DNA from 3 places in the Serratia sp. HNCC26DJ244 genome. Region 3 is predicted to be linked to each of the others. Evidence: predicted binding sites of a transcription regulator. Region 3 holds the regulator's gene; each other region holds the start of a gene.
What was found. The regulator LexA, encoded in region 3, represses DNA repair genes until DNA is damaged. The targets are predictions, from matches to a motif close to TNCTGTATGTACATACAGNA.
Positions count from the first base shown of each region.

Region 1: a site for LexA is predicted at 1,645-1,664, ahead of mutH (DNA mismatch repair endonuclease MutH). Genes of this name have one in related genera too.
Region 2: a site for LexA is predicted at 1,477-1,496, ahead of AC2A06_RS08005 (metal-dependent hydrolase). Genes of this name have one in related genera too.

Region 1 covers NZ_JBXUGO010000015.1:10,246-13,531, reverse strand. Annotated here, with positions in the region: gene ptsP (phosphoenolpyruvate--protein phosphotransferase) at 1-460, opposite strand, end outside; gene rppH (RNA pyrophosphohydrolase) at 473-1,000, opposite strand; gene mutH (DNA mismatch repair endonuclease MutH) at 1,697-2,380, shown strand; gene AC2A06_RS12780 (TerC family protein) at 2,500-3,213, shown strand.
Region 2 covers NZ_JBXUGO010000007.1:68,376-71,661, forward strand. Annotated here, with positions in the region: gene AC2A06_RS08000 (L-cystine transporter) at 1-536, opposite strand, end outside; gene AC2A06_RS08005 (metal-dependent hydrolase) at 907-1,455, opposite strand; gene hxpB (hexitol phosphatase HxpB) at 1,668-2,333, opposite strand; gene AC2A06_RS08015 (YniB family protein) at 2,680-3,240, shown strand.
Region 3 covers NZ_JBXUGO010000006.1:45,075-48,360, forward strand. Annotated here, with positions in the region: gene plsB (glycerol-3-phosphate 1-O-acyltransferase PlsB) at 1-262, opposite strand, end outside; gene AC2A06_RS06900 (diacylglycerol kinase) at 365-733, shown strand; gene lexA (transcriptional repressor LexA) at 862-1,470, shown strand; gene dinF (MATE family efflux transporter DinF) at 1,579-2,928, shown strand; gene zur (zinc uptake transcriptional repressor Zur) at 2,970-3,286, opposite strand, start outside.

The DNA.
Region 1 (3,286 bases), on a different contig from region 3:
GGATCCCGGCCATTTGCATGGCCAGGGTAACCATGAAGGACTCTTCACTTTCATCAAATTGGCGTAGCTCACGCTGCTGAACCACCAAAACACCCAGCAACTGCCGACGATGAATAATCGGCACCCCGAGGAAAGATCGAAAATCCTCTTCTTTGACCTGTGGAACATATTTGAAGCTCGGATGACTGTGCGCATCCGCCAGATTGATTAGCTCAGCCTTACGCCCCACCAGACCGACGATCCCTTCATCAAAGGCCAATGTGACGGTGCGCCCACGCGGCATTTTTAACCCTCGCGTGGCCATCAGGTAATAACAGCGACGGTCACTGTCTGCCAAATAAATAGAGCAGACTTCAGTATCCATAGCCAGACAGGTTTCATTGACCAAAAGGTCCAGCGCCTCTGTCAGGTTGGCCGTCGCGGCTACTTTTTCAACCACTTCTCGCAAGCGCGTGAGCATAGTCCGTTTAAATTAACCTCTCTTTCGGCGATAAATCGGGACCTGCCGCTGTACTGCCTGTTCCTGCATGGGCATCACAGTGACAGCAAATTCTTTCATTACCCGACGGTATACATCCCGTTTGAATGAGACCACTTGACGCACCGGATACCAGAAGTTCACCCAACGCCAACCATCAAACTCCGGTGTACTGCTACGTTGCATATTGATATCAGAGTCATTGCCCATGAGCTGCAATAGAAACCATTTCTGCTTTTGGCCGATACAAACCGGCTTTGTGTCCCAACGCACCAAACGTTTTGGCAATTTATAGCGCAACCAGTTACGGGTTGAAGCCAGAATACGCACCTCTTTTTTATTCAACCCTACTTCTTCGAACAGTTCACGGAACATCGCCTGCTCCGGCGTTTCCCCAGGATTGATACCCCCTTGGGGAAACTGCCAGGAGTGCTGACCGTAACGGCGAGCCCATAAGACCTGCCCCTGACGATTACAGATTACGATACCAACATTCGGGCGGTAGCCATCATCATCGATCACCGGACTACCTCGATAAGCATAAATTCGTATTGATAACCTGATTGTTTCACACAAGCTACAAGCGGTAAACCACTGCTTTGCAGCACATGTCTTCGGATAACATTCAGGTAACTCACAGATATGGGCCAAGTTATAAACACAGCTTAGGGTTTTAAGCGGATTTTATTCACTATTTCTGTGGATAGGTATGTGAAAAACTCAAGGGATAAGCTGGTACAACTCTGTAGAGCCTAAGAAATAGCGCTTCACCAAAATAAAATATATCATTAAAATACAATGAGTTAAGTAACAATTAAGGACGATTTGTCAGGTGAACTTACGATCGCTAGCGCTTTTATCTCTTTCTCTGGCGAAAGTTACAGCACCCTCGATTTTATCCACAGCTTATCCGCCAGAGTGGCCTATAAAACCGACAAGTTCGCAAAAAAAGTCTCGCGTCAAGGCTGTAAATCAAACCAGTGATCAGTAAAAAACTGGGTTATCCCATAAATCTGTGGATAAATAGGGGTAAGATCCTGTTCATTGTCGGTGGCTACCGATGAACAAACCATAATAAAAAAATTCGCACCCGCCAGGAAATTAAAAAAAACGATTATAAATCATAGTATTAATATTATTCTTTTCGATCTCACTACCCTTATTTTGGCTGTGAGTAAATACAGTGTATTTTTCAACCAGAACTCATGGGCTTGATTTATGACATATTCGTCTCCGTTACCACCGGAAAATGCACAGCAGTTGTTCGCACGAGCGCAAGCGTTAGCCGGTTTCACTCTCGGTGAGTTGGCCGTGGGTGTACAACTCAATATCCCTAAGGATTTAAAGCGTGATAAGGGTTGGGTAGGGACCCTGCTGGAACGCTGTCTGGGGGCGATGGCGGGCAGTAAACCAGAGCAGGATTTCCCTGAACTCGGCATTGAGTTGAAAACCATCCCTGTGGATAGCACCGGTAGGCCACTGGAAACCACGTTTGTCTGTGTGGCTCCCCTCACCGCTAACAGTGGCGTCACTTGGGAAAGTAGCCATGTGCGCCACAAACTGGCACAAGTGCTGTGGATACCCGTTGAGGGGGAACGGCAAATTCCGTTATCCCAGCGCCGTATCGGCTCACCATTGTTATGGCAGCCCTCGCAGGAAGAAGAGGATATGCTACGCCGCGATTGGGAAGAACTGATGGATTTAATCGTCCTTGGCCAGGTGGAACGCATCACCGCGCGCCATGGGGAAGTGCTGCAACTACGCCCCAAGGCCGCTAACAGCAAAGCGCTAACCGAAGCCATAGGTGAGCAAGGCCAACCGATTATGACACTGCCCCGTGGATTCTATCTTAAGAAAAACTTCACCGGTGCACTGCTGGCAAGGCATTTCGCCATTAACTGATGTTGATTCGCACAATGGCCTAAAGGCGATAAAGATTAAGCGGGGTATTAAGTAACAGTACCAAGCTGCCGAGAACCACGTATAATTCCGGTTTGTTTTTCTATTAGGATGTAGCGGCAATGTTTGAATGGATTATGGATCCCAATGCCTGGTTAGCGTTAGGCACGCTGACTATTCTTGAGGTTGTATTGGGTATCGATAACATTATTTTCCTCTCTTTGGTGGTAGCCAAATTACCGAAGGCGCAGCAGAACAAAGCTCGCCGTATTGGTTTAGCTGCAGCCATGCTGATGCGCTTGGCACTGTTGGCGTCAATAGCTTGGGTGATCCGCCTGACGCAACCGCTGTTCTCGGTGATGGATTTCAATATCTCCGCCCGCGATTTGATTTTGCTGCTGGGGGGGTTATTCCTGATTTGGAAAGCCAGTAAAGAGATTCATGAAACTATTGAAGGCTCAAATGAAGAACTGCACAGCAAGGTGCACTCTTTTTTTGGGGCCATCGTGCAAATCATGTTACTGGATATTATTTTCAGCCTGGATTCAGTCATCACCGCCGTGGGTCTGTCTGACCATCTGTTTATTATGATGGCGGCGGTAGTGATTGCCGTCGGGGTAATGATGTTTGCCGCACGGCCAATCGGGGAGTTTGTTAACCGCCATCCTTCAGTGAAAATGCTGGCGCTCTCATTCTTGATCCTGGTGGGCTTCACCTTGATACTGGAAAGCGTGCAAATCCACATTCCGAAAGGCTATATCTATTTTGCCATGTTCTTCTCAATGTCGGTTGAAGCATTGAATCTGATACGCAACAAAAAAGCACCCTCGGCCTAAAATTTAATCCAGGGGGGAGCACCTTGTTCCCCCTGAATTTATGTCAATTCTTCTGACGCAGGCACACCATAAT
Region 2 (3,286 bases), on a different contig from region 3:
AGGTCAGCAAACGGATTTTTCGGTATAAATGACAAAATCAACTGTGGGACGCTAAGATCAGCCACTTTGCCGGCATAGTTGGTTTCGATAGCGGACAAACGTGCCGTTTCCTGGGCACCTTGCACCAAACCTGATGCCGTCAAACCAAACAGATTGGTGATGAACACACCCACCAATGCGGCAATCAAGGTGGTGAACAATAGGGTACCAATTGTCAGTAAACTGATGGTGCCTAAAGCAGCGGCATTATGCAGTTTTGCCACCGCACTGAGAATAGAAACGAAAACCAATGGCATGATGATCATTTGCAGCAATTGCACATAACCATTACCAACGATGTTAAACCAACTGATAGACTCTTTCAGCAGCGGATTATCTGAGCCGTAAACCAGTTGCAGCCCTAACCCAAAAACGACCCCAAGTACCAGGCCAGCCAACACTTTTTTAGCCAGACTCCATTGCTTATGGCGGGATTGTGCCAACAGCAATAGAAGGGCGGCAAAAACCATCACGTTTATTACGAGAGGTAGGTTCATCCCCATTATTTCTCCAATTATCTTTTTTGGTTGTAAAAGTGGTTACGCACAGACAGGCACCCCCATGCCTATTCAAGTTGCATGGGGCGGTTAGGTGACTCGGCCATCGTCAGGCTTTGCGCGGTTATTACCTGTGTACAATTCAACGGAACTGGCTGACAACAAGGCAAATATCGTAACAGTTTGCTAATCAACTCACTTATACCCAAGTAGAATTTGATATAACTTTTTATACAGAATCAGTGGCTTTATTGCCAGCAAAAAGGATATATAGCCAAGTTTACCTCTGTGGTACGCCATAACCCTGTGACGCGAACCACAACGGAGCTGTACCTGCCAAGGGTAATTTCACGTTGTTCAGACCCAATGGCTATAAGCGGAAATTTTTAATTTGTTGCCAATATGACCCTATAGGCATGCTGTCATTGCCTGGCCAGTAAAGGGAAAATGCCACTAGGCACAGGCACAGAACCCGTTCTAACTGGTTGCCCTTTTGGGAATTGAGTAATGGCAGGCAGAAACGCCAGCGGCAGGGCCACAGCAAGGGGACGCCCGCCGGGGTAAGGGCATCTGCTAGCAGGTGACTAAAATAACCAATAATCATGGCATGCAATACATCGGCCGGAATGAGCCAACGACCATACACATCTAATTGTAATAACAACATACCGCCGACGATAGCCAGCAGGCTATGAGTAAAACCCCGGTGACCAAAAATGCGTGCGATAGGGATCGCAATCCAGCGCAGACGCTGACCCAATAATGACTTGGGATGATCAATATCAGGTAATAATGAAGTCAACAGGGCGGCGGGAATGATGTGCCACCAGTCACCATGGGCAAGTGTGTCTGTTACCGCTGTTTTCTTGGCGAAAATGATACAAGCAACGGAGAAGATGAGGTGGCCTTCCGCGGTCATACTTTTACATCCTGTGCAATTTACTGTTAATTTATCCAGTATATTGATTTTCTGACTGTCAGGAAAGTGCTTTCAGTGTAACTATTTGTTAGTATTGCTCTTTCATACTTTAAGTGCATTCGGGTTTACAGCGAGTGTTGCCAGCAACCCAACCGCATCAATGGTGATGGGCTGAGTAAGAATGAGCACTGGCATAAGCCAGTGCTATCAGGTCAGCTAAGGTGTTCTGCGGTTAATTGTTCCAGACTTTGCAGTTGATAGTCAGCTAAGGCCCAACGGGGGTCTTGGCGATATTCTGCTGGCGGGATGACTATTGAGCGCATACGGGCTGCTTTGGTAGCAATCATGCCATTGATGGAATCTTCCAAGGTAATGCAGCATTGTGGATCACTGTTCAAACGCTCAGCGGCGATCAAATAGACTTCCGGGTGGGGCTTACTGTAAGGCAAGTATTCGGCGGAAACCAGTTGGTCAAAATAACTTTCCAGATTAAACATTTTCAACACTTGTTGCTGCATGTGTAGCGGGGAAGCAGAAGCCAGGCCAATGTTTAAATCAAGGGACCGGCAAAGCTCCAGTGATTGTTGTACCCCGGGTAACAGTGGGCGCTTTTCTTGTACCAGTTCGATGGCTCGTTCAATAATGCGCTGGGCAACTTCCTCTTGGGAAACACCTTGCCACGGCATGGCCTGATACCACATTCTGACTACTTGATCGATCCTTAACCCCAGTGTATCTGGCAAATTATGGCGATCTGACAGATCCAGACCCAATGCGCCAAAAATATCCAGTTCCGCCTGAAGCCACAATGGCTCGGAGTCGATCAGTAAACCATCCATGTCGAAGATAGCCGTTGTTATTGGTTGAAAATATGCCATTAAATATTCACTCCTACAGTGCTGGTAGATACCCATAGTTTGCATAGTTTGATGTTTTCATCACTCTACCATTTTTACTCATCGGCGGCTTGCACAGCATCAAGTGGCAGAGCAAGCCATGTGAACATCGCATATGGCCAATCTCGGTATCGCTGGATAACGACAGGTAAGAAAACGGTGGGCGAGTTTGATTAACTGCGGGTAAACTGGTAATCAAGTTTATTCAAATGTAGCCATATCCTAGGAGGGTCAATCCTCCATTGATGCAAGTTACAGCCAACAAGGTTGTCGTTTATCGGTGATGGGTATAGCTCAATGAATAGTTACGTCCTTATAAGGGGAACTCATGACGTATCAACAGGCCGGGCGCGTTGCCATACTTAAGCGTATTTTTGGATGGGTTATTTTTATCCCCGCGTTGGTTTCGACACTGATTTCTTTATTGAATTTTGTCTATCAGCATAGTGAAAAATCCGCAGGGATTAATGCCGTCATGTTGGATTTTGCGCATGTTATGGTGGATATGGCACGGCTGAACTCACCATTTTTAAATGTCTTTTGGTACAACTCGCCAGTTCCTGATGTGGCTAACAGCTTGTTTGCTGGTGCAAACCTGATGTTTATCATTATCTACTTTCTGATCTTTGTCGGTCTGGCATTGCAAGCCTCGGGTGCGCGGATGTCGCGGCAGGTGAAGTTTATCCGTGAAGGTCTTGAAGATCAGATGATTTTAGAACGTGCTAAGGGAGACGAAGGGCAGACTCGGGAACAGTTAGAAGAGAAGGTCATTTTGCCGCACCATACCATTTTTTTGCAGTATTTCCCTCTGTATATTTTACCAATAGTGATTGCGGTGGTGGCTTATTTTCTATTCAAGTTATTGGGGCAAATGGCAGGGGCGTCTTAATACCTTACAGGATAGGAAATCGGGCGCGGTGAACGCCCTGATGGTT
Region 3 (3,286 bases):
CTTCATGGATAAACACATGGCTGGGCAACACGGAGCCATCGATTTCAAGTGGCTCAAGGGGGTCGGGCAGATCCTGCGCCAGACATTGGGTACGCAGAGTGAGTAAATCTGCCTTGGAATTATAAGGCAAAACATACAAAATCGGCCTAGACGGATCCAACCCTAACTCCGAAATGGGGTCTGAAGGGATGATTTTACTTTTTACCAAAAATTTAAGTGGTAAATTCAATAGGTTATAATAAATTTTACGCCAACCTGACATAACGACCTGAAGCCTCTTGTTAGCAATTGCGCTGAAAGCATACCAGAAACCGTGTAACAGGTCTGTGGTATTGAAACGATGACCTACCTTGTGAGATGAAACATGGCAAATCAAATTACTGGCATGACACGTATTATTAAAGCTGTTGGCTATTCATATAAAGGATTAATTGCAGCCTGGCGCAATGAGGCTGCTTTCCGCCAGGAACTGGTGGTGGCCGTGGTGGCTATCGTACTGGCGATATGGCTTGATGTGGGGGCGATAGCGCGCATTTTATTGATCGGCTCCCTGGTGCTGGTGGTGATTATTGAAATTATCAACAGTGCGATTGAAGCGATCGTTGATCGGGTGGGAACTGAATATCATGAGCTTTCCGGGCGATCGAAAGACATGGCTTCAGCCGCGGTCTTTCTGACGATTATGTTGGCGCTGTTTGTCTGGATCTCGGTGCTCTGGGATCACTTTGCCTGACGAGTAAACCGATGTCATGGGGTGCGATCAATCTCGCTAATCCCTGATTTTTATTTATGAATTGATTCCCAATCCTGGTTTACCTGTATATACTCACAGCATGACTGTATAAACAAACAGGGGGCGGAATGAAAGCACTAACTACCAGACAGCAAGAGGTCTATGATCTGATTCGCGATCATATTTCACAAACGGGCATGCCACCAACACGTGCCGAGATCGCAATGCGCCTGGGGTTTCGCTCACCAAATGCGGCAGAAGAGCACCTGAAAGCTCTGGCCCGCAAAGGTGTTATTGAAGTGGTTTCCGGGGCTTCTCGCGGTATCCGCTTGCTGATGGAAGAGGAAGAAGGGTTACCCTTGGTTGGCCGGGTGGCGGCGGGCGAACCCTTGTTAGCTCAGCAACATATTGAAGGGCACTATAAAGTTGACCCGGGCTTATTTCACCCTAGTGCGGATTTCCTGTTGCGCGTCAGTGGGATGTCTATGCGCGATATCGGTATTTTGGATGGCGATCTGCTGGCGGTGCATAAAACTCAGGATGTGCGTAACGGCCAGGTGGTGGTGGCTCGTATTGAAGATGAAGTGACAGTAAAGCGCCTGAAGAAACAGGGTAATATTGTTGAGTTATTGCCAGAAAACAGTGAGTTTCAGCCAATAGTGGTGGATTTGAAGCATCAGAATTTCACGATTGAAGGCTTGGCGGTGGGCGTGATCCGCAACGGTGACTGGCTCTGACACCTCTTTTTTGTCATGTTATCTAATCAAATAGGTATATCGCCTCAATAGCGGGGCGATATTCTGTCCATGTCAACAACTCTACTTCTGCCGTCGGAATAGATCGCAATGCGTTTACTCGCTACCTTCACCAGCCCTGCTGACAAAATACTGTGGCGTCTGGCATTGCCAATGATCTTTTCCAATATCACGGTTCCTCTGCTTGGTTTGGTGGATACAGCGGTTATCGGCCATCTTGATAGCGCAATTTATCTTGGTGGGGTAGCGGTTGGTGCAATGGCGACCAATTTCCTGTTTATGTTGTTACTATTTTTGCGCATGAGTACCACCGGGTTAACGGCGCAGGCGTTAGGGGCAGGGGACCCACAGCGCTTGGCGCGTACTTTTATGCAGCCGTTGCTGTTAGCGCTGTTGATTGGCTTAACCATAGTGTTACTCCGTGGCCCACTGATCTCGCTGGCATTACATATTGTCGGTGGTGATCAAGCGGTATTAGTACAGGCTAGACGGTTTCTGGAGATCCGCTGGCTGAGTGCCCCGGCAGCACTGGCGAATATGGTATTGCTCGGCTGGTTGCTCGGTGTTCAATATGTGCGTGCGCCGGTGGTGATGCTGATAGCGGGTAATCTGCTGAATATCGTGTTGGATATCGTGCTGGTGATCGGCTTGGGTTGGGGTGTCTCGGGGGCTGCCACGGCAACGGTGCTGGCGGAGTATGCCACACTGCTGTTGGGGTTATGGCTTGCTTGGCGGGTATTATGTTCACGTGGCATCTCATTAGCGATGTTGCGGCATGCCTGGCGCGGTAACTTACGTCGCTTGTTGGCACTTAACCGCGATATCATGCTGCGCTCACTCCTGCTGCAATTGTGTTTCTCTTCGTTAACGATTTTTGCGGCGCGCATGGGGAGTGATGTGGTGGCCGTCAATGCGATATTGATGAGTTTGTTAACATTTACCGCCTATGCTTTGGATGGCTTTGCTTATGCCGTTGAGGTCCATTCCGGTTACGCCTATGGCGCAAGGGACGACCGTCAATTGCATGCGATATGGTATGCCGCTTGTCGCCAGGCAGGTATGCTGGCACTGGGCTTTGCCACGGTTTATCTGTTTACCGGGCCTTATATTGTCGCGGCTTTAACCTCATTACCGCTGTTGCGTACCTTGGCCGGTCACTATCTTCTCTGGCAAGTCGTGCTGCCTGTGGTGGGAGTCTGGTGTTATTTACTGGATGGTATGTTTATTGGTGCCACCCGTGGCACTGAAATGCGCAACAGCATGGTGGTGGCAGCAGCGGGTTATGGGCTGACTTTATTTACACTGCCACTATTAGGTAATCATGCGCTATGGCTGGCTTTGGCTGTATTCCTGGCATTACGTGGTGTTGCGCTGGGGTGGATATGGCACCGTCATCAGGTGCGTGGTACCTGGTTTTCACTCCCTGCCAAGGGTGAATAAGGTCACCTGTTTTACTGCGGTTTGAAAGGAGTGTGAACTCTCTATTTTTTCTTTATCACTATGCTGTGATCATGCTGGCAACTGTGTTTGTGGTTACAGGCTTCTATTTCAACACAGGCGGAGCATAACCCATGTGCTTCAACCACACTGTGGCGTAAGACAAAACCTGATTCCAGGGCGAGTTTCTGTAGTGTTTCTTCCACACCCTCTGTCGTCCGTTCAGTGACTTGCCTGCAGCGATCGCAGATAAATAGCGCTGAGGTGTGCATCGGCTGTTCGAAGTGATGGCACAGTACGTAGCTGTTAGCAGATTCTATGCGGTGAATAAACCCTTGCTCCAGTAAGAAATCCAGTGCTC